DNA from 3 places in the Aquicoccus sp. SU-CL01552 genome. Region 1 is predicted to be linked to each of the others. Evidence: riboswitches for the same ligand, from Rfam matches in the RefSeq annotation. Region 1 holds a riboswitch; each other region holds the start of a gene.

Region 1 (7,624 bases):
TGGAGGCCGATGGATATATCAAGGGCTACACTGCGGTGCTGGACCAGGAGATGCTGGGCGCGCCCGAAACGGTCATCATCGAGGTCACCCTGAACCGCCATGACGATAGCGTTCTGGAAACCTTCGGCCGGGCCATGGCCGATTTGCCCGAAGTGCTGGAGGTGTATCTGACCACGGGCGAATACGACTATTACATCAAGGTCGCCGTCGACGGCACCAAGGGCTATGAGGAGTTCCTCCGCAGCAAGCTCTACCGCGTGCCTGGCATCCAGCACTCAAGGTCGATCTTTACCCTTCGCTGCCTGAAACAGGGCGGCATCTCGGTGCCGACCTGACAAGGGCTCTTTCCTGTCGGAATACCAAGCGGCCCAAACACCAGACCCATCACCGCAAGTTCCCCGTTGCGCATAACAGAGGCGCTTCGGCTTTGAGGAAGTATCGAGGAGCAATAAACGCTGACCACAGGCGGACGCCGCCAACATGATTCACGGTCACGGGAAAAGAAAACGGCGGCATCCGGGAGGAGGTGGATGCCGCCGATAACAATGGATCAGTTCAGGGAGGAGGAGAGAACCGATCACATGAATGAAGATAGGGTAAATGCTGCACTTGCACAATAGGCTGACGAAAATTTTTTGCGCTGCAGCATTACATCCCGATAGCTCTTGATCCCCCGCAGGTGTTGCGGGGCGATTCACGCAGCATTCCGGCTGCGACTGGATGATCCCGAGGGACTGCTTGCGCAGACAGCGGCTGCCCACAAATGGCAATGCCCTGGGCATCAACGTCATCTTCTCCCTTGACTAGCAAATGGAATTCGCCCCATCTGGCGAAACGCTGGTGCCTGTGCAAGCAGGTGAAAAGGGAATGTGGAACCAGGGCGCTCCGGACGGGGTGTCGTGGTCAACCTCAGCCGCCCCCGCGACCGTGAACGGAAAAGGGCGCTCGATGCCACTGGCCGCAAAGGCTGGGAAGGCAGAGCGCTCGCTGGGCCCGATGCCCTGAATTTCGTGAGCCGGGAGACCTGCCAGCCCGACTGTTTCGACCGGACGGGGTGTGCCGGTGTCGGAGTGCGTCCGATGCTGGTCGCCATTCCGCCGTTGCCCCTGTTCGCCAAACCGATGGGGCACGAGAGAATGAAAGACGCTGCACACGCGCAGGAGCACATCACCACCGAGTTGCTGGTCTGCGTGACCTGCCGCCGCAAAGGTGCTGCGCCCGAGGACGAGCGCCGTCCCGGCCGGATCCTTTATGAGCGTATTCTCGCGGGAGAGCCGCCAGAGGGGCTGAGCGTCACCCCCGTGGAATGCCTTCAGAACTGCTCGAACGCCTGCACCGTCGCCCTGCGCGGCGGCGATGCGAAGTGGACCTATGTTTTCTCCGACGTGGACGAAACGGCCCATGCCCCGATGCTGCTGGCCGGGGCCGCGCAATACCACGCCGCGCAAGACGGCGTGATCCCCTGGCGCGAGCGGCCCGAGCATTTCAAGCGCAATTGCCTTGTCCGCATTCCCCCGATCAAACCGACCTCAAAGGACGCCTGAGTCATGACCGATCTTTCCAAGCTTCCCGTGACCGTGGTGACCGGCTTTCTTGGGTCCGGCAAGACCACGCTTATCGCGCACCTGATGCGCAATCCCGGCGGACGACGCCTCGCGGTGCTGGTCAACGAGTTCGGCGATGTCGGTGTTGACGGAGAGGTCCTGAAAGGCTGCGCGATCCCCGACTGCCCCGCCGAGAATATCGTGGAACTGGCCAACGGCTGCATCTGTTGCACCGTGGCCGATGACTTCATCCCCACCATCGAGGCGCTGATGGCGCTTGAGCCGCGCCCCGATCACATCCTGATCGAGACCTCGGGACTGGCGCTGCCCAAGCCGCTGCTCAAGGCCTTTGACTGGCCGGAGATCAGGGCCCGCATCACCGTGGACGGGGTGATCGCGCTGGCCGATGCCGAAGCCGTGGCCGCAGGTCGCTTTGCGCCCGACGTGGTGGCAGTGGATGCGCAACGGCTCGCCGATGACAGCCTTGATCACGAGACGCCGCTTTCGGAGGTGTTCGAGGACCAAATCTCCTGCGCCGACATCGTGCTGCTAACCAAGCCGGACCTCGTAGGCCCCGAGGGTGTTGCCAAGGCGAAAGAGATCATCGCCGCGGAGGCGCCCCGCCCCCTTCCGGTGGTCGAGGTCGCCGAGGGCGCGGTGGACCCGCGCATCATCCTCGGGCTAGGCGCGGCGGCCGAAGACGATCTGGATGCCCGGCCCAGCCATCACGACGAGGCGCATGACCACGATCACGAGGATTTCGAGAGCATCGTGGTGGATATCCCCGAGCTGGCCGCCGCTTCGGATCTCGTCGCCGCCATCGAGGGATTGGCGACCAGCCACAACATCCTGCGGGTCAAGGGCTATGCCTCGGTCACGGGCAAGCCGATGCGGCTGTTGGTGCAGGCGGTCGGCGCGCGGGTGCGCCACCAGTTCGACCGCATGTGGGCACCGGGCGAGGCGCGGCAGGGGCGGCTCGTCGTCATCGCCGAGCATGACGACATCCGCCCGGACGAAATCCGCGCGGCGCTGAACGCCGTGACGCCGGCCGCTGCGGAGTAACCGGAACGATGCACGTCGTCTTTCGCGAAAGCCACGGGTTGGAGGAGACCGCCACGCCGGTGGACCTGGGTCAGGATCCCGCCGATCTGGTGGTGCTGTCCTTCTCGGACAGCGACCTCGGCGCCTTCGCGGAAGCCTGGCACAGAGGGGGCGGGCCCGACGGCGCGCTGCCGACGCTGCGGCTGGCGAACCTCACCGCGCTCCAGCATCCATTGTCGGTCGATACCTACGTCGAACAAACGCTTGCGGGCGCGCGGGGCATCCTCGTGCGGCTGATCGGCGGCATGCCCTACTGGGACTACGGGCTGGCCCAGGTTCGGTCGCTGGCCGAGGCAAAGGGCATCGCGCTGGCGGTGCTGCCTGCGGACGGGCGCGAAGACACACGGCTGGACGCGGTCTCGACCCTGCCGGTCTCGACCCTGCGGCGCCTGTCGCAGCTGTGCGATACGGGCGGGGTGGTCGCGGCACAGGCGGCACTGGCACAGATGGCGCTGGCCTCGGGGCTTTACGCTGCGCCGGTGCCAGGGTCGAAGGCGCTGCCGCCGATGGGGTTCTGGACGCCGGAGGACGGTGTGATCAGCTCTGCGGAGGAGCTTCCCTCCCCTCCCAGACCCTCCGGCAAGATGGACGGACAAAGGATCCTCGTCGTCTTCTATCGCTCGCATCTTGTCGCGGCGGACATGGCGCCGGTCGAGGCCCTGTTCGCGGCCTTCCGCGCCGAGGGGGCCGAGGTCATGGGCCTCTACGCGCCCTCGCTCAAGGCGCCGGAGCTTGCCGCGGATCTGCGGGCGGCGGTCGAGGCACAGGCGCCCGACGCCATCGTCAACCTGACCGCCTTTTCCGGGCGGGGTGCGGCTGGGGCCTCGGTGCTCGACGCGGGCGGCGTTCCCGTGTTCCAGGCGGCGCTGGCGACGTCGACGCGCGAGGCCTGGGCCGAGGCCGAACGCGGCCTCTCCCCCGCCGATCTGGCGATGCACGTGGTGCTGCCCGAGGTGGACGGCCGTATTCTGGGCGGCGCGATCTCGTTCAAGGAAGCAGCTGCGCGCGATCCGCAATTGCAGTTCGTCCGGATGGTGCACCGCCCCGAACCCGGGCGGCTGGCCGCGCTGGTGGCGCGGGTCAGCGGCTGGCTGGCGGTCGCGGCGCGCCCGGTGGCCGAGCGACGAGTGGCGCTGGTGCTCTCGACCTATCCCGGCAAGGGTTGGAACCTCGGCCACGCGGTGGGGCTGGACGCCCCCGCGTCGGCGCGGGCGATCCTGTCGGACTTGCGGGCGGCAGGTTACGACGTGCCAGAAAGTGGCGACGATCTCGAGCGCCGCCTGCAAGAGCGCACCTTCGCGCTGCCGCTCGCGCACTACAAGGCCGCGCTTGCCACCCTGCCGCAGGTGCTGCGCGATCAGTTGACCGCCGCCTGGGGCAGCCCCGAGGAGGACGCGCTCTGCACGAATGGCATGTTCCGCTTCGCCGCCGTGACCCTTGCCAACGTGCTGGTGGCGTTGCAGCCCGAACGCGGCACGGTGGCGGCGCGCGATGACGCCTACCACGACCTGTCGCGGGTGCCCTGCCATGGCTATGTCGCCTTCTACCTGATGCTGCAAAGCCGAGTCGACGCGCTGATCCACGTCGGGGCGCACGGCACGCTGGAATGGTTGCCGGGCAAATCCGTGGCCCTTTCGGACAGCTGCTGGCCCGAGGTTCTGACCGGTGCCCTGCCGGTGATCTACCCCTTCATCGTCAATGACCCCGGCGAGGCGGCGCAGGCGAAACGGCGCATCGGCGCGGTGACGCTGGGCCATGTTCCGCCGCCGCTTGCAGAGAGCGAAACCCCCGACCGGCTGGTCCATCTCGAGGCTCTGCTCGACGAGTTCTCCAACGCCGACGGGCTTGACCCGCGCCGCCGTGACCGGCTGCAGGCCGACATCCGCGCCGAGGCACAGGCACGCGGGGTCGAGGGGGATCTCGGCCTTGATCGCGCCAGTTCGACCGCTGAGGCGATCACCCGCATCGACCGTTTTGTCTGCGACATCAAGGAAAGCCAATTCGGCGAGGGCCTGCACATCTGGGGCCGCTCCACCCGGCCCGAGTTGGCCGCCTCGGTGACGCAGGAAAGGGCGGCGCTGGTTCAGGCGCTTGACGGCCGACGCATTGACGCCGGGCCATCGGGATCGCCGTATCGCGGGCGCCGCGACGTGCTGCCAACCGGGCGGAACCTCTTTACCACCGATCCCCGCTCCGTCCCGACGCGGTCGGCCCATGCGCAGGGCGTGAAACTTGCCGAGGAGTTGATGCGGCGGCACCTTCAGGACGAGGGCGACTGGCCGCGCGGACTGATCGTGGACCTGTGGGGCTCGGCCACCATGCGGACGGCGGGCGAGGAGTTCGCCATGGCCCTGCACCTGCTCGGGGTGCGCCCGGTCTGGGATGCGGGCACGGAACGGGTCTCGGGGGTCGAGGTGCTTCCGGTGACGGAGCTCGACCGGCCCCGCATCGACGTCACGCTGCGGGTCTCGGGCCTGTTCCGCGACGTGTTCCCGACCCTCTCGGCGCTGTTTGCGCAGGCGGTGCGGGCACTTGCAGCGCGGGACGAGGCGCCGGACTGGAACCCCTATGCGGGGAAAGACATCGGGTCGCGTGTCTATGGGCCCGCGCCCGGCAGCTTCGGGTTGGGTATGGGGGATCTGCTCGACTCCCATGGCGACGAGGCCCGCGCGGCGGCTGGCGAGGCCTGGCTTGCCGCGTCGAGCTGGGCGCTTGATGGCGAGCGGGCCACGCCCGACAGCAGCGGCATCCGCGCGCGGGTCGCGCAAGCCGACAGTTTCGTGCATCTTCAGGACCTGCCGGAAACCGACCTGCTGCTTGCCGCCGACTATGCTGCGCACGAGGCAGGGTTTGCCGCCGCGAAAGGCGTTGCCGGGGGCGATGCGCAGATCTACCACCTCGACAGCACACGGCCCGACCGGCCCCGCGCCCGCGCGCTCCCCGAGGAAATCGCCCGGGTGGTGCAGGCCCGCGCCGCCAATCCGCGCTGGATCGCGGGAATGCGCACCCACGGCTTTCGGGGCGCCGCCGAGATCGCCGCCACGCTGGAACACATGGCCGCCTTCGCGCAGCTTGCCGGGGCGGTGGGGCCGCATCTCTTCGACCTCTACCACGAGGCAACGCTGGGCGACCCCGAGACCGAGGCCTTTCTGAGAGAGGCGAACCCGGGCGCCCATGCGGCGATGCAGGACAGATTCCGCGCCCTTCTTGCCGCCGGGCTGTGGCAGACGCGGCGCAATTCGACGCTGGCAATCGCGGGGGCGGCGTCATGACCGCGCCGCTGGTCAAGGGCTGGTGCCCCGGCGCCCACCGTCCGATGCTGTCCGGTGACGGGCTGGTGGTGCGGGTCCGCCCGTTTCGCGGCGAATTGACCGCCGTGCAGGTGCTGGCGCTTTGCGATCTGGCCGGGCGCTTCGGCAACGGCACGCTCGACCTGACCTCGCGCGGGAACATCCAGATCCGGGGCGTGACCGGGGTCGGGCATCCGCAACTGCTCAAAGCGCTCGACGGGCTGGGGCTGATCGACGCCGATCCCGCCGTCGAAGCGCGCCGCAACATTCTCGTGGCGCCGGACCGCAGGGCGGGGGATCTGACCGACAGGCTCTGCGCGGAGCTGCTCCGCGCCTTGCCTGCGTTTCCCGCGCTACCGGAAAAAATGGGGGTCGTGCTGGACACCGGGGCCGAGGCTGTGCTGAGCGCGGGGTCGGGCGATTTCCGTTTCGAACTGGCCGAAGATGGCGGCCTGATCCTGCGCGCCGATGGCGCCGCGATGGGATGGCCCATCAGCGAAAGTAGCGCGGTGGAAGCGTCGGTCGAACTGGCCGACTGGTTCATCGCCACCGGGGGACGCGCCGCCGGGCGGATGGCGCGGCATCTGCGCCGCGAACCGCTCCCGCCCGACTGGCGGCGCGTTGCGCCGCGCACGCAGGGTCCGGCCCCGGAACCCGGCCGCATCGGCGCGGACCTCATCCTCGGCGCCCCTTTCGGCAGCCTGCGCGCGCAGGCGCTTGCGATACTCATGCAGGAGAGCGACGCAAGCGCGCTGCGTCCGATGCTCGGGCGGCTCTTTCGCCTGACCGGAGCGCGCGACTGCACCGCACCGGAATTCGTCACCGCGCCGGGGTCGCGCCTGCTGGACGTGCACGCCTGTCCCGGCGCGCCGTTCTGCCCCCAGGCCACGGTGGAGACCCGCTCGCTGGCCACCCGGCTTGCGCCCCTAACGCAAGGCAGCCTCCATGTCTCGGGTTGCGCCAAGGGTTGCGCCCTGCAACGGGCCGCCGAGATCACCCTTGTGGGACGCGACGGCGCCTTCGACCTTATCCGCAACGGACCTCCTGCCGATCCGCCCCTGCGGCGCGGTATCGCCCCCTCACATATCACTGACCTGACCGGGATGATCTGAATGCCCTATGATTACGAAAAGGATGGCGCGGCCATCTACAGGCAAAGCTTCGCGACCATCCGCAGCGAGGCCGATCTCGACCGGTTCGACGCCGAGGAAGAGCCCATCGCGGTGCGCATGATCCACGCCGCCGGAATGGTCGGTCTCGAAAAACACATCCAGTTTTCGCCGCGTTTCGCGACGGTCGCGCGGGCAGCGCTTACCCGGGGGGCGCCGATCCTGTGCGACGCACATATGGTCTCCGAGGGCGTGACGCGCCCGCGCCTGCCCGCCGGCAACGAGGTGATCTGCACCCTCCGGGACCCCACGGTCCCCGGCCTCGCGAAGGAGATGGGCAACACCCGCTCGGTCGCCGCGCTGGAGCTGTGGCGCCCGAAACTGGCCGGGGCGCTGGTGGCCATCGGCAATGCCCCCACGGCGCTGTTTCACCTGCTCAACATGCTGGAGGATCCCGATTGCCCGCGCCCTTCGGCGATCATCGGCTGCCCCGTGGGTTTTGTCGGTGCGAGCGAGAGCAAGGAGGCGCTGTGGCAGGCTCAACCCGTGCCCTGCTGCATCGTCGAGGGCCGCCTTGGCG
Region 2 (7,624 bases), on a different contig from region 1:
CTCGGATGGTTTACCGCTCAACCCCGTTTTGAACACCATTCCCCCTCCAGTCCCGCAATTTCCCGTAACGCCGACATCACCTCGGCGCCAGGAGCGGCCGGCATCGTTGCCGGGATCCGGACCCAAATCGTTGTGCCGGAGATTGACTACTATAAGTGGGCCCTGCAGGACGTCGCCGCACACCGGGCCAGCAGCCTCCTCTATAAGGAGTCACCCCACCTGCAACCGGGCAGGCACGACACGCCGATTCCGACCGAATTGACGAAAGATGCCCCGACCGGGGCGCACGCCCCCATTGAAAAGGCCCGAGTCGCCGGCCGCACGGCGGCGAGTCGGCACGCGATCAGCGAAAGAGAACACATCGACACCCACCCTGGGTGCACAACAAGGATCGGGGTCAGCGCCACACGAAACCGTGATCATCCGACCTGGGCAGGACGGCGCCCCGATTCCCTCGGGGTCGCAACCCCCGCCCTGCGTCAAGCGCATGACACGAAGCGCGAAACGCATGGCAGATGGCCATTATTATACCGCCGCCGCTCAATATCCACGCGCCGCGCCCAAAGCCTCGGCAATTTGTTGAAATGACCTTACGTCAGCAATACTGCCAGATTTTTTCACAATCAATCTATGCACTTGCTGCATAGCGGCATTGATTTCGAAAACTATTGTGCATCTGCAGCATTTGATTAATTTCAGTCTCAAGCAACGCCACGACGACGACGGCGACACGATGATCGAAGGTAACGAGCAATGACTGCACTGACCCATACCCACGCAAACGGCGCCTCTCTCATGAGCCGCGTGCACGGTGCCACAGAGGCCCTCAAGGGCCGCTTTGCCAAGTACCGCGTGTACCGTCGTACCTACGCCGAGCTGAGCGCTCTGACCAACCGTGAGCTGGCCGACCTTGGCCTGCACCGGTCCGAAGTGCGCCGCGTGGCACTCGAAGCAGCTGGAGAACTCTGAGCCCAGCACCAGTTTACCAGTTCAGGTTCCTTCTCCTCCTCCCTAGGAACCTGTTCTCCGCGGCGGCATCGTCCTCCTCCCTGATGCCGCCGCACCTTATACCGGCCCCAATCATGCCGGACCTCATACACCGGGCGCTCTCCTCCTCCCTGCGCTTGGTGTTGTGACACACCGGGCGCTCTCCTCCTCCCTGCGCTTGGTGTTCAATGAGCCGGCGGCACCTCTCCTCCTCCCTGGTGCCGCCGGTCATTTCCCGCCCCGGCGGGAAGACGATGAAATTCGGGATACATCCCGGCGCTCTCCTCCTCCCTGCGCCGTGATGTTGCACCAAGGCGCTCTCCTCCTCCCTGCGCCGCGGTGTTGAAAGAGAACGGCGGCACCTCTCCTCCTCCCTGGTGTCGCCGTTTTCACGTTTTCGGGGGGGTCCCTCAGGCCTGTCTTTCACGTTCCGCCCGGCGCGCCCGCGAGCCGCCCCGGCGCAGGGGCCTTGTCGCGTCGCGGTCGGCGCGCCGCGCCGCACGCAAGTAATCGCAGAACCGCGCCACCGCCGGGTAACTGCGCGACATCGGTGCCGCGCGCCGTTCCGCCGCCCGGGCCGCCGCGCCCGCACCGCAGTCCGCTGGCAAACTCATCAACCACTCCAGGAATCCGATCCGCGCCGCCGCCTCGGCACAGCGCCCCTCGGGCAAATCGCGCAAATTCCGCAGTATTCCGGCCAGAATCATGACCGGTCCGCCTGTATTGAATTGAAGTTCATCCGCATCCTTTCCTGCCACGCCCCGTGGCGATCATCCTGTTCATGCGGACAGGGACAGGAAACGGGGGGCAAAATGACCGGTCGCGGCCCAGCCCCCACGCCCCGACCGCCGCCCGCGATCCGACTCGTTGCTGCAAGGCTGGTTTCCGGGCTTGGACAGTGGGGGGATCTCTCCCTGATCCGGCCCTTCCCGAGGCCTGCGCCTCAGTGGTTTTGCCGGACTTACCCAATCCTTACCGTTGCGGGGGCAGCGCCGGCCTCTCACCGGCTTCCCAATTCTCCCCCTCGCGGGGGCACCCTACGCGGTCAGATTACAGGATTCGCATGGCGCTGCATCGGGAATCCGCCCCGTCGCGAAAAAAATCCACCCGCCCGCCGGCAGATGGCATCAGAACGGGATGTCGTCGCTGGCCGTGACGTAATGGGCCACCACCTTTTTCGGCCCGGCCTTCTCGAAATCGACCTCGAGCTTGTCGCCCTCGATGCCGATGATGGCGCCATAGCCGAATTTCTGGTGGAACACCCGCTCGCCCATGGTGAAGCTGGACACCGCATCGAGGTCGATCACGGTGTTGCGGCTCTCTTTCGGCTGGGTGGTGCCACGCTGACCGGCGCGCGCCTGCATCCGTTTCCAGCCCGGCGAGTTGTAGACATTCGCATCGGCCACCCGCGATTCGATATTGCTGCGCACCGCGCCGCCCTGTGTTGCCGCCGCGCCATAGCCGCCCCCGTAGAGCCCCGGCGGCGTCAGCACCTCCACATGCTCCTCGGGCAGTTCATCGACGAAGCGCGACGGCAATGCCGATTGCCATTGCCCGAACACCCGGCGGTTGCCGGCAAAGGAAATCGTGCACAACTCCTCGGCGCGGGTGATGCCCACATAGGCCAGCCGCCGCTCTTCCTCGAGGCCCTTGAGGCCGCTCTCGTCCATGCTGCGTTGCGACGGGAACAACCCGTCCTCCCAGCCCGGGAGGAACACGGCGGGAAACTCCAGCCCCTTGGCCGCGTGCAGGGTCATGATGCTGACCTTCTGCTCGGCGTCCTGCTTGTCGTTGTCCATCACCAGGCTGACGTGTTCCAGGAACCCTTGCAGGTTCTCGAAGTTTTCCAGCGCCTTGACCAGTTCCTTGAGGTTTTCCAGCCGCCCCGGCGCCTCGGGAGTCTTGTCGTTCTGCCAATGGCCGGTATAGCCGCTTTCATCCAGCACGATCTCGGCCAGTTCCATGTGGGTCATGTCCGCGTCACCGGTCATCCGGCCCCAACGGCGCAGATCCTCGACCAGGGAACGCAGCGCGGCGCCGCCCTTGCCCTTGATCAGCCCGTCCTCGACCGCGATCCGCGCGCCCTCCAGCAGGCTCACGCCATTGGCGCGCGCTGCGGTCTGGATGGTCTGCTGTGCCTTGTCGCCAAGGCCACGCTTGGGCGTGTTGACGATGCGCTCAAAGGCCAGGTCGTCATCCGGGCTGACCACCAGCCGGAAATAGGCCATGGCATCGCGAATCTCCATCCGCTCATAGAACCGTGGCCCGCCGATCACCCGGTAGGGCAGCCCGATGGTCAGGAACCGGTCCTCGAAAGCGCGCATCTGGTGGCTGGCGCGCACCAGGATCGCCACCTCGTTCAAGCCAAAGGCGCGCATCCCCCGCGTGCCGCGCTGCATCGCCTCGATCTCTTCGCCGATCCAGCGTGCCTCTTCCTCGCCGTCCCAATGGCCGATCAGGCGGACCTTCTCGCCCTCTTCCGCCTCGGTCCAGAGTTCCTTGCCCAGCCGCCCGGCGTTGCCCCGGATCACGTTCGAGGCAGCCGCCAGGATATGCGGGGTCGAGCGATAGTTCTGCTCCAGCCGCACCACATGGGCGCCCTCAAAATCCTTTTCGAACCGCAGGATGTTACCCACCTCGGCGCCGCGCCAGCCATAGATCGACTGGTCGTCATCACCGACGCAGCAGATGTTGCGATGCCCTCCCGCCAAGAGCCGCAGCCAGAGGTACTGCGCCACGTTGGTATCCTGGTATTCGTCCACCAGGATATAGCGGAACCAGCGTTGATACTGCTCCAGCACGTCAGGGTGTTTCTGAAAGATCATCACCACGTGCAGCAGCAGGTCGCCGAAATCGACCGCGTTCAGCTCGCGCAGGCGGGTCTGGTATTGCGCGTAAAGCGCGACGCCGCGCCGGTTGTAGGCGCCGGCATCGGCGCTCGGTACCTTGTCCGGGGTCAGCGCCCGGTTCTTCCAGCTGTCGATCACCCCGGCCAGTTGCCGCGCCGGCCAACGCTTGTCGTCGATGCCGGCAGCCTGCACCAGCTGTTTCAGCAGCCGCAGCTGGTCGTCGGTGTCGAGAATGGTGAAGTTGGATTTCAGCCCGACCAGTTCCGCGTGCCGCCGCAACAGCTTGACGCAGATCGAGTGGAAGGTGCCCAGCCAGGGCATGCCCTCGATGCTCGCCCCCAGCAGGCGGCCGACCCGCTCTTTCATCTCGCGCGCGGCCTTGTTGGTAAAGGTCACCGCGAGGATCTCGTTCGGTCGGGCGCGGCCGGTGTTCAACAGGTGCACGATTCGCGCCGTCAGCGCCTTGGTTTTGCCCGTGCCTGCCCCGGCCAGCATCAGGACCGGCCCGTCCAGCCGCTCCACCGCCTCGCGCTGTGCCGGGTTCAGGTCGTCCAGATAGGGTGCCCCCATGGCCTGACCACGGGCTGCCACCGCGCGCGCCGACAGCGCCGCGCCCTCGAATGCGTCGATTTCGTCGAAACTGCTCATGGCGGGATGTTAACCCGGATCGCATCGCAGTTAAAGGTTCGTTCGCATTCTGTTCTTCACGTTTGAAAGGGCGAACCACGGGGACATCCCCTGCGGCACCGAGGCACAAAACGACCGGGACATCAGACAGAAAAGGGCCCGCCTCCTTCCCGGGGCGGGCCCTCTTGTCAGACAGTCACGTCCGTCACTCGCTGGCGGCACCGAAGACCGGAATCGCACCGCCCGAGGCAGCCTTCAGCACGGCGGCGCGACCCTGGCCCTGGCCAAGAACCGGCAGGCCGTTGGCCACAGCGGTCATTGCCACCTGCATCCAGGAGGCCGCCTGTTGCGGTGCAGCCTGCAGCGTGCCGAACCCCTCGCGCAGATGATGGCTGACCAGTTCGCCATAACCACCCTGCCCCGCCGAGGTCAGCAGCACCGCGCTGGCCAGTGCGACGCGCGCATTGTCGGCGCGGTAACCGGCGCCGAGGCAGACCTTGCCGCCGGAAACCAGTTGCGCCATCGGTTGCCCCGAGCTTTCGAGGAAGGCCTTGGTCTTGGCCATGATCTGGCCCGACTGCAGGCTCTCGATGCCCTGAAGCTGCGGCTCGATGGCCTGGGCCAGGCCGTCACACTGCGCCTCGACCTGTTCGCGCGTCATGTTGGGGATCGAGGCCTCGATCCGGGCGCTGTCCGACATTGCCTGAGTCCGGGCGAGGCAGAATTGCTCGCTCAGTGCGAAACCTGCATCGGTGATGGTGGCCGCGGTGCGCAGCCCACCGTTGGCCGCCGTGCGCACGTTGATCTGGTCGCAGTGGTCGCGGATCGAGCGTGCCTCGGGGGTGAAATTGAACTGCGGCATGTTACCGCCGCTGGTGTCGGCGCGCGCGGTGACCGGTTCCGGCTGGGTCGGCACCGGCGCCGGAGCGGGAACCGGCATCGGCGTCGGCGCAGCGGCCATCTGGGTCTGCGGCTGCATCTGGGTGCCCGGCGTGGCAATGCCCAACTGTTCGTTGCGATAGGTGCGCAGCAACCCGGCCTGACCCGAGGTCGCGACGATCTGGGCATAGGGCGGCACATGCGCGCTGGCCAGTGCCCGCTGATGGCTGCCCAGCAGGAAACTGGTTTCATGCGGGTCGAGATAGCCGTCGACGGTATAACCCATGTCGGCCTGGTAACGACGGATGCCGCTGCGGCTGTTGCGGCCCAGAACGCCATCGGCATAGCCGACGTTGTAACCGAAGTAGTTCAGCGCCACCTGCACCTGGCGGTTCTGTTCGCGCTGCGACGAGGAAACGCCGCTGCGCCGCACGGTGGTGGTGGTGGTGCGACGCGCCTTGTTCTTGTTCACTTCGTTGACGATGATCCCGCCCAGCAGGGCACCGCCCAGAAACGAGGCGGCATCATCCGCCTTGGCGCGCTCGACACCCACGAAGACCATGCTGGCCGCCGCCAGCGATGCGCAGAGATTCCGTTTCCACATTTCCAGTATCCTCACCTTGATGGCGGGCCGTGCGGTTGCGGAGAACCCGCAGCGGCGGCACGGCACGCCGGAATATGATAAACCTATTTGAACACCAGACCAAGCTCGACCCCGGCTGTCAAGTTTCGCACCTCCAAACCACCCCGGGCGGCACGGTCCTGCCGCTCACCCCGGGGGGCATCCCCCCTGTGTTTCATCGACCTCTGCCCCGGGTGGGCAGGCGGTTCGCGTTCCGCTCCGGGGGGCGGCAAAACACAGGGTCGACCGCCCCGCGTGCTTGGCATCATAGAGCGCCAGGTCAGCCAGCCGCAGCAGCCCCGCCGGGGTCGACAGCGGCTGCTCGACCGAGGGGGCGATACCGATGCTGGCCGAGATCGCGCAGGGCCGCCCGCGGAACTGCATCGGTTGTTGCAGCCGGTCGATCAGCCGTTGGCCGATACGGCGCAGGCGCGGCCGGTCGGTCAGGTCGTCAAAGACGATCACGAACTCGTCGCCGCCGACACGGGCCACGGTATCCTCGTGCCGGGTCTCCTCGACCAGGATGCGGGCGACCTGCTGCAGGACGTGATCGCCGGCCGCGTGGCCCAGCGTGTCGTTGACCTGCTTGAAGAAATCCAGGTCGATATGCATCACCGAATAGGGGATGCCCCCGCCCGCCTTGCGAGCCAGGACATGGTCCATGGCGCGGCGGTTCTTCAGCCCGGTCAGCGTGTCGGTAAAGGCCTGCTCCTCGGCCGAGACCCGGGCCGCCTGGAGCCGCCGGCTGAGCTGGCCGTATTCCCCCATCACCGCCGATTTTGCCTCGACCAAGTACAGCAATTCGGTGGCCAGGCTGGTGGGGGCGAAATCGGCACTGCTCAGGGCATAGTCGCGCACCGCGTCGATCAGCGAGATGCCAAAGGACAGGTCGATCACCGCGCAGCCGGGCAATGGCACGATATGGCCCTTGAGCGCGGTGTGCGGCGCGGTGCGAAAGGTGACGTTGAGCTTGCTCTCGCCCGAGGCGAGCAGATCGTCAAAACGGCAGGTGCGACGCGGGCGGGTCAGCTCGAACAGATCCAGAAACCGCTGCCCGGGCATCGGGTGATCGGGGCGCAGTTTCTGCAACGTCGGCCCGGCGCGACGGATCACGCCGGTATCGTCGACCACAATATGCATCGGGCAGAGCCGGGCCAGCAGCCTGGCCAGCGTGTCGTTACAGGTCATCCGGCCCGCGCCCCCAGGTCAAAGGCGCGGCCGGCGGCAAAGGCGGATTCAACCAGCGTCACGACGATGACCTCGCCGGCATCCCCCGCGCCCCCGTCAGGCCCCTCACCGGTTTCGGCACCGTCATGGTCCAGCATCACCAACGCGCCGTAATCGTCGGCCATGGCCCGTAGAATGCCGATCATTACCCGCCCGAACCCGGACATTCCCGGACCACAGGAGAGCAGATAGCGCCCATTGCCATCCTCGCGCAGTTCCAGCGCCGGCAGATGCAGGTCCGGCACCGCCAGCCGCGCCCGGTCGTTCAGGTCGTCGAGCGAATGCAGGAAATCGATGTAGGTGTCACCGCCAAAACGCAACAAGCGGCGCAACGACTCGACCGCCGGATTCGACACCAGGTAGGTTCCCAGATCCTCCAACACCTCGCCGCGGCTGCGGCCCAGATCGGTGCAAAACGCAGTCAGCAGCGCCT
Region 3 (7,624 bases), on a different contig from region 1:
TGCTCCGCCCTCACGATTGCCATTGTCTGCGGCACCACGCCGGCCTCCGCTGACACCCTGCGCCTGCTGACCTGGGGCGGCTACGCGCCCGAGAACGTCGTAGCCAAGTTCGAGGAAGAGACCGGCCACACCGTCGAGGTCACCAAGTCGAACAACGAAGAGATGATCGCCAAGCTGCGCGCCACCGGCGGCGGCGGCTTCGACCTTGCCCAGCCCAGCCAGGACCGGATCGCCGGCCCGCAGGCCGAGTTCGGGATCTACAAGCCGATCGACCTGAGCAAGATCGACACCGCGCAGTTCATCCCCTCGATGCTGGAGGCCACCAAGGCCAACACCACCGTCGGCGGCGAGATTTACGGCGTGCCGCATGTCTGGGGCACCTCGGGCCTGGTGGTCGACACCAAGAAGGCCCCCTCGGTCAAGGACTACACCGATCTCTGCGGCGCCGAGGTGGCGGGCAAGGTGTCCTACCGGCTCAAGCGCCCGACGCTGATCGGCTTTGCCTTCGCCATGGGGATGGACCCCTTTGCCGCCTATGGTGACGAGGCCGCCTACAAGGAGGTCATGGACAAGGTCGAGGCCAAGCTGGTCGACTGCAAGCCCAACGTGAAAACCTACTGGGGCGGCGGTGACGAGCTGATGGGCCTGATGCGCTCGGGCGAAGCCGTGGCCGCGATGGCCTGGGACACCGGCGGCTGGAAACTGAACGCCGACAACCCCGACATCACCTTTGTCGCCCCCGCCTCGGGCGCGCTGGGCTGGGTCGATACCTTCGTGCTGCCGGCCAAGGGCCGTGCCGATGATGCCGCCTATGCCTGGATCAACTTCGTGATGCAGCCCGAGATCGCCGCGATGATCACCGAGGCCGCCGGCAACTTCACCGCCTCCAAGGGCGCCGACGAGTTTGCCGCCGCCGACCTCAAGGCACGTTACCAGGCCAGCTTCCCGCCCGAGGCGCTGGACAACATCAAGTGGTACCCGCCGGTCCCCGCCGGGCTTGAGGCCATCGAGGGTGGCGTGCTGGACCGCGTCAAGGCCGCCCAGTAAACCGACCGCAACGAAAACCAGCGGCACCCGGGACAAACCCCGGGGGCCGCATCTTCAATTCCGGAAGCCTTCATGACCCCCGATCTCGAATGTCTGAACCTGGTCAAGCGGTTCGGTGACACAACCGCGGTGGACAACGTCTCGTTCGACGTGCCGCGCGGGTCGTTCTTTTCCATCCTGGGCCCCTCGGGCTGTGGCAAGACCACGATCATGCGGATGATCGCGGGCTTTCTCGAGCCCACCTCCGGCGACATCCAGATCCGGGGCCGCTCGGTCCTGAACACGCCGCCGAACAAGCGACCGGTGAACATGGTGTTCCAGCACCTGGCGCTGTTCCCGATGATGACCATCGCCGAGAACATCGGCTACGGGCTGCGCCGCAACGGGCTGCCCAAGCCCGAGATCGCCAGGAAGGTCGACGAGGCGCTGGAGCGCATCGGCCTGCCGGGCATCGGGAACCGCAAGGTCGACGAACTGTCGGGCGGCCAGAAACAGCGGGTCGCCATCGCCCGCTGCATGGTTCTGGAGCCTGACGTTCTGCTGCTGGACGAACCGCTGGGCGCGCTGGACCTCAAGCTGCGCGAACGGATGAAGGTCGAGCTCAAGGCGCTGCAGGCGGCCTTTGACACCACCTTCGTCTATATCACCCACGACCAGTCCGAGGCGCTGGTCATGTCCGACCAGATCGCGGTGATGAACCACGGAAGGTTCGAGCAGATCGGCACCGGGCAGGATCTTTATTACCGGCCCGCGACCTCCTTTGTCGCCGGCTTCGTCGGAGATACCAACCACTGGTCCGGGCAGGTCACCCGGGTCGAGGGCGATGAGATGGAGATCCGGACCGACAGCGGGCTGCTGCTGCGCGGGGCCAGCCACGGGCGGGCGCTGAGCACCGGCGACAGCGCGCAGATCTTTGTCCGGCCCGAGTCGATCCGCATCGCCTATGACACCGAGGAACTGACTCATTTCGACAACCGGATGACCGGGCGCGTCTCGTCGATCCTGTTCAACGGTGCCGCCAGCCGGATCATCGTGCAGGATCCCGACGGGCGCGAGGAGATCGAGGTCAACCTGCCGCAATCGGGCGAGTTTTCCACCCTCGCCCGTGGCGCCGAGGTGCATATCGGCTGGTCCGGTGCGCAGGGCAACTGTTTCGCCGCCGGAGGCCGATGAATGCGCGCACAAGCGAAACTGGGCCTGTTCCTTCTGCTGTCGCCGCTGCTGCTGTGGCTGACCCTGCTGATCCTGATCCCGCATGTGGACATGCTGCTGGTCTCGCTGCGTGAACGCATCGGCGTCGGGCAGTACCGGATCAGCCTTGCCAACTATTTCACCTTTTTCAGCGAACCGCTCTACCTGAGGACCTTCCTGCGCACCGCAGTGATGTCGATCATGGCCACCGCGATTACCCTGCTGATCGCCTTCCCGGTGTCTTACTACATCGCCAAGATGGCGCGCGGGCGAGTGCGCTCGGCGCTGTTCCTGCTCTGCCTTGTGCCGTTCTGGGTGTCGGAACTGGTGCGCACCTTCGGCTGGATGATCCTGCTGCGCGAAACCGGCGTCATCTCGAACCTGCTGCAGTTCCTCAATCTCACCGAAGGCCCGGTCGAACTGCTCTACAACGACGCCGCGATCATGGTCGGGCTGGTCTATACCTCGATGCTGTTCATGGTGGTGCCGCTGGTCACGACGCTGGAAAGCCTGCCGGACGAGGTGATCGAGGCCGGCTATGACCTGGGCGGCAACGGCTTTTCCGTGCTGCGCGAGATCGTGATCCCACACGCCATGCCGGGCATCGTCTCGGGCTGCATCGTGGTGTTCATGCTGAGCCTTGGCAATTACCTGACGCCGACCATGCTGGGCGGCAAGGACAGCCTGTGGTTCACCGAGCTGATCTACTCCCAGTTCATCGTCCGCTTCAACTGGGAGCTGGGCGCGGCCTTCGGCTTCATGCTGCTGATCCTGTCCTCGACCATCGTCTGGGGCATGCTCAAGCTGACCGGCCAGTCGCTGGAAAAGACAATGGGCTGAGGACACCGTACAAATGATCCCCTCGATTCCCCAATCCCGCTTTCTCACCGTCAGCTACACGGCCTATATTGCGCTGTTCTTCATCTTCCTCGCGTTGCCACTTGTGGTGGTCGCGGTGTTCGCCTTCAACGACAGCCAGTTCCCCTCTCTGCCGTGGGAGGGGTTCACCTGGAACTGGTTCTTCGGCACGGAACGCCCGATGATCGGTGTCTTTCACGAACGCCCGATCCTGCGGGCGATCGGCACCTCGGCCATTGTCGCGATCTTCGTGTCGATCCTGTCGGTCGGCGTCGGTCTGTCCAACGCCTTCCTGTTCAACCGCTACCGGTTCCGGGGCCAAGGCATTCTCTATGTCTTCATGCTGCTGCCGCTGGTGATCCCGGGGATCGTGCTGGGCATCTCGATCCTGGTGTTTTCCAGCCGCGCGGCCGAAGGGTTGTGGGACCTGGCACAATGGGATGTCACGGCGCTGCGGCCCGGGCTGACGCTGGTGATCCTCGGACAGTTCTCGTTCATCGCCACCATCGCCACCCTGGTGATCGCGGCGCGATTGCAGAAATTCGACAAGACGCTGGAAGAGGCGGCGCTGAACCTGGGCGCCAGCCGGTTGACGGCGGTGCGCACCGTCACCCTGCCCTACCTGGCACCGGCGATGATCGGCGCCTTTGTGGTGGCCTTCCTGATGAGTTTCGAGAACTTCAACACCACGCTGATGCTGGTGGGCTCGGACGCACCGCTGACCATCGCCATGTTCGACCGGCTGAAAGAGGGGTCCACCCCCCTGCTCAACGCGGTCTCTCTACTGCTGATGCTGGTCTCCAGTGGGCTGGCACTGATCATGATCTTCGCGCAAAAGCGCGGCTGACGTCGCGCCGGGACACCCCCGCGTCATTCCGCCCGGGGCGGCGATGGCGTGCGGGTCCCGGGCGATGGTCGGCGCGGGCATCGCCACGCCGTTGCTGCGCGAAACGCCTCGGCCCGCGCATCACACCGGTGAACCGCGGGCCGAGAGATCATCCGTTTTTTGCAGATCGGGCGGCGCTTACGCCATCCCCAGCGCTTCCTTGTACATTTCCAGCACCGCCTCTTCCTCGGCGATGTCGTCCTTGTCGCGCTTGCGCAGGGCAATCACCTTGCGCATCACCTTGGTGTCGTAGCCGCGTGCCTTGGCCTCGGACATCACCTCTTTCTGCTGGTCGGCGATGTCCTTCTTCTCGGCTTCCAGCCGCTCGAACCGCTCGATGAACTGGCGCAATTCGCCCGCGGTCACGCGGTAGTTGGCCTCGGCCGTGTTGTCGTCCACTGGGTCCATGATCCTGCTCCGCTCGATGGTCGGGATGTGAAAGTACCCGCCGGGATACCCCCCCCGCCCGGCTGCCGCAAGACGGGAATGACGCGCATCCTGCCGCAATCGTTCTTGCGTTGCGTGGCCGCAGCCCCTATCCACGGGGCTGCTTTGGTTCGGCGGCTTCGGCCGTCGTGAAAAGGGAACGCGGTTCGGTCCGGAAACGGGCCAAATCCGCGACTGCCCCCGCAACTGTAGGCGGAGAGCGGGGCCGGCAGATACCACTGAACCCGATCGGGGTTCGGGAAGGTCCGGCCCAGCGTTGACCCGCAAGTCAGGAGACCTGCCAGGGCGATCACCTTCATTTGGCGCGGGGTGCGTCAGATGGGCGGCGTTCGAACCGTAGGGGTGATGACCAACTCACCGTTTGCGGAAGAGCGCGGCCCGCCCGTGCCTTTCCAGACATTGCCGATACCTGTCCCGGAAAGGACAACGACGATGAAAAAACTGCTTCTGACGGCCTCCACGCTGTCGCTCTGCGCCGCCGGCGCCGCCCGCGCGCAAGAGGTCTTCGACCTGGACGAGATCACCGTCTCCTCGACCAAGGCGGGCACGCAAACCCCGCTCGACCGCACCGGGGCGACGGTGCAGGTGATCACGCAGGACGAGCTGGAACAGGCCGACGAAACCACGCTGGCCGAGTTTCTCGCCCGCCAGCCCGGCATCTCGGTCAGTGCCAATGGCGGCGTCGGCGCCAGCACCAACCTGCGCATCCGCGGGCTGGGCGGCGCATATATCAAGGTCTTGGTCAACGGCATCGACGTGACCGACCCCAGTTCGCCCCAGACGCAATTCGACTGGGGCGGAATGACCACCGCCAACCTCGGGCGGGTGGAGATCCTCAAGGGGTCCAGCTCGTCTCTCTACGGCTCGCGCGCGGTGGGCGGCGTGGTCAACATCTCGACCATCCAGCGCCCGGAGGAACCCGGCAGTGAAACCACCTTCGCGCTGGAGGGCGGCAGTTACGAGACCTACCGCGCGGCGGCGAGCTACGCCTACAGCGGTGAGCGCGGCGGCATGACCTTCGGCATCGACCGGATCACCACCAACGGATTCTCGGCCAAGAGCGGCGCCGGAAACACCGAGGCGGACGGCTACCAGGCCACCCAGATCACCCTGTCCGCCGATGTGATGGCGACCGATACCCTCAAACTGGGGCTGTCGGTCTATGCGCTCGATTCCGAGGGGGATTACGACGAGTTCGCCGGCGACGGCGCCGCCCCCTATGACGAGCGCAACACCACCGAGTCGCGCGGGGTCCGCGCCTATGCCGAGTTGATGACCGGCGCGGTGGATCACACCCTGTCGTTCACCTATTTCACCACCGACCGGCTGAGCAGTTCCAACGGCTTTGACACCACGTTTGACGGCGACCGCAAGCGGATCGACTATACCGGCAAATACACGGTCTCGGATGTGCTGACCTTCACCTTCGGCGCCGATTGGGAGGAAGAGAGTTTCAACACCGGCACCGATACCGGCAGCGTCGAGACCACCGGCATTTTCGGCGAGATCCTCTATGCCCCCACCGCCGATCTGGACCTCTCGGCCTCGGTCCGGCTGGACGATCATTCCACCTTCGGCGATTACGTGACCGGGCGGTTGGCCGCCGCTTACCGCGTGAGCGATGCCACTACCCTGCGCGCGGTCGCCGCAACCGGGTTCCGCGCGCCGTCACTTTATGAGCTGAACAGCACTTTCTACGGCAACGCCGCCCTGAACCCCGAGGAGAGCACCAGCTTCGAACTGGGCGTGGAGCATGAGTTCGGCGCGGGCCGCAGCGTCAAGGCCACCGCCTTTCATACCCGGATCGACAACCTGATCCAGTTCGTCTCGCTCTATGATGCGGCAGGCACATGGATCGGCGGCCAGTACCAGCAGGTCGCGGGCGAATCCACGTCGCAGGGCGTGGAGCTTTCGGGTGAATGGGCGGTGAACGACTGGCTCGGCCTCTATGGCAACTATACCTATACCGATGCCGAGGATGCCGCCGGCGCGCGGTTGCTGCGGGTGCCGACCCATGACGTGACCATCGGGTTGGGGGCGGATTTCGCCGCTGGCTGGAGCGGCGACCTGAGCCTGCGTCACGTGGCCGACCGCCCGGCGGAATACGGTGTCGTGATGGATGATTACACCGTGGTCAACGCCGGTGTAACCTATGCCTTTACCGACAACGCGGAGGGATACCTGCGCATCGAGAACCTGTTGGATGAAACCTATGAGACGGCAGCCAGCTACCAGGCGTCGGGGCGCGCGCTCTATGTGGGGCTGCGTGCGTCCTTCTAGGATCATAACCCTGCTCGCCGCGCTGGTGCTGACCGGCGCGGCGGCCGTGGCCGAAGCCGCCCCGAAACGGGTGGTTTCGGTCAATCTTTGTACGGATCAACTCGCCTTGATGCTGGCGGCGCCGGGACAGATCGTATCGCTGTCGCGCCTGTCCCACGATCCCGACAGCTCCTCGATGGCTAAGGCCGCGCGCGCCTTTCCCACCAACGGGTCGGGTGCCGAGGAGGTCTATCTGCTCAAACCCGACCTGGTTCTGGCGGGCACTTTCACCGCGGCGACGACGGTGCAGATGCTGCGCGACCTTGGCATCAGGGTCGAGCTGTTCGCCCCGGCGCGATCGTTGGAGGACGTGCCCGCGCGCCTTGCGCAGATGGGGGCGGCGCTGGGACGCGAGGCGGAGGCAGAGGCGATGATCGCAACTTTCCGCGCCGATCTCGCCCGGCTCACCACCCCGCCGGGCCGGCGTCCGCGCGCGGCGCTTTACTATGTCAACAGCTATACCGTGGGCGACCGTACGCTGGCCGGTGACATTCTGCGCGTGGCCGGGTTCGACAATATCGCCGCCGAGGCGGGGCTGGAGCGCGGCGGCACGCTGGCGCTGGAGCAATTGGTGATGCTGGCGCCCGAGGTGATCGTCAGCGGCCGCGACTATCCCGGACAGGCCCGCGCCGAAGAGGTGCTGAGCCACCCCGCCCTGCGCGCCCTGCCCGGCACCCGTGTCGCCGGCACGCTGACCGACCGCGACTGGATCTGCGGCACGCCGCTGGTGCTCACGGCGGTGGAAAAGATGCGCGATCTGCGCCTGTCGCTGGAGGCCGGGGAATGAGGTTGGCGTTGGGCCTGGTCCTGCTGGTGGCCGTGCTTTTCGTGCTGTCGCTGCTCAGCGGCCAGGCGCCGGTGGGCGCGGGCGACAGT

Evidence for each region. A riboswitch is a leader RNA that binds a small molecule or an ion and turns the genes downstream of it on or off. The one in region 1 is predicted to bind cobalamin.
Region 2: it holds a riboswitch for cobalamin, as region 1 does, so the genes downstream of both, ABWV23_RS03355 (hypothetical protein) here and ABWV23_RS21220 (DUF1636 family protein) in region 1, are expected to answer to the same signal.
Region 3: it holds a riboswitch for cobalamin, as region 1 does, so the genes downstream of both, ABWV23_RS04060 (TonB-dependent receptor plug domain-containing protein) here and ABWV23_RS21220 (DUF1636 family protein) in region 1, are expected to answer to the same signal.

Annotation. Positions count from the first base shown of each region.
Region 1 covers NZ_BAABWV010000026.1:23,336-30,959, forward strand. The annotation lists gene ABWV23_RS21215 (Lrp/AsnC family transcriptional regulator) at 1-335, shown strand, start outside; cobalamin riboswitch at 822-1,046, shown strand; gene ABWV23_RS21220 (DUF1636 family protein) at 1,137-1,544, shown strand; gene cobW (cobalamin biosynthesis protein CobW) at 1,548-2,606, shown strand; gene cobN (cobaltochelatase subunit CobN) at 2,615-5,917, shown strand; gene ABWV23_RS21235 (ferredoxin-like domain-containing protein) at 5,914-7,047, shown strand; gene ABWV23_RS21240 (precorrin-8X methylmutase) at 7,048-7,624, shown strand, end outside.
Region 2 covers NZ_BAABWV010000002.1:127,075-134,698, reverse strand. The annotation lists gene ABWV23_RS03365 (DUF1127 domain-containing protein) at 754-969, shown strand; gene ABWV23_RS03360 (hypothetical protein) at 983-1,219, opposite strand; gene ABWV23_RS03355 (hypothetical protein) at 1,398-1,694, opposite strand; cobalamin riboswitch at 1,847-2,042, opposite strand; gene ABWV23_RS03350 (ATP-dependent helicase) at 2,115-4,484, opposite strand; gene ABWV23_RS03345 (peptidoglycan-binding domain-containing protein) at 4,669-5,946, opposite strand; gene ABWV23_RS03340 (diguanylate cyclase domain-containing protein) at 6,112-7,152, opposite strand; gene ABWV23_RS03335 (heme NO-binding domain-containing protein) at 7,149-7,624, opposite strand, start outside.
Region 3 covers NZ_BAABWV010000002.1:270,757-278,380, reverse strand. The annotation lists gene ABWV23_RS04085 (extracellular solute-binding protein) at 1-1,047, shown strand, start outside; gene ABWV23_RS04080 (ABC transporter ATP-binding protein) at 1,120-2,220, shown strand; gene ABWV23_RS04075 (ABC transporter permease) at 2,221-3,078, shown strand; gene ABWV23_RS04070 (ABC transporter permease) at 3,092-3,943, shown strand; gene ABWV23_RS04065 (DUF2312 domain-containing protein) at 4,121-4,390, opposite strand; cobalamin riboswitch at 4,519-4,728, shown strand; gene ABWV23_RS04060 (TonB-dependent receptor plug domain-containing protein) at 4,862-6,709, shown strand; gene ABWV23_RS04055 (ABC transporter substrate-binding protein) at 6,696-7,535, shown strand; gene ABWV23_RS04050 (FecCD family ABC transporter permease) at 7,532-7,624, shown strand, end outside.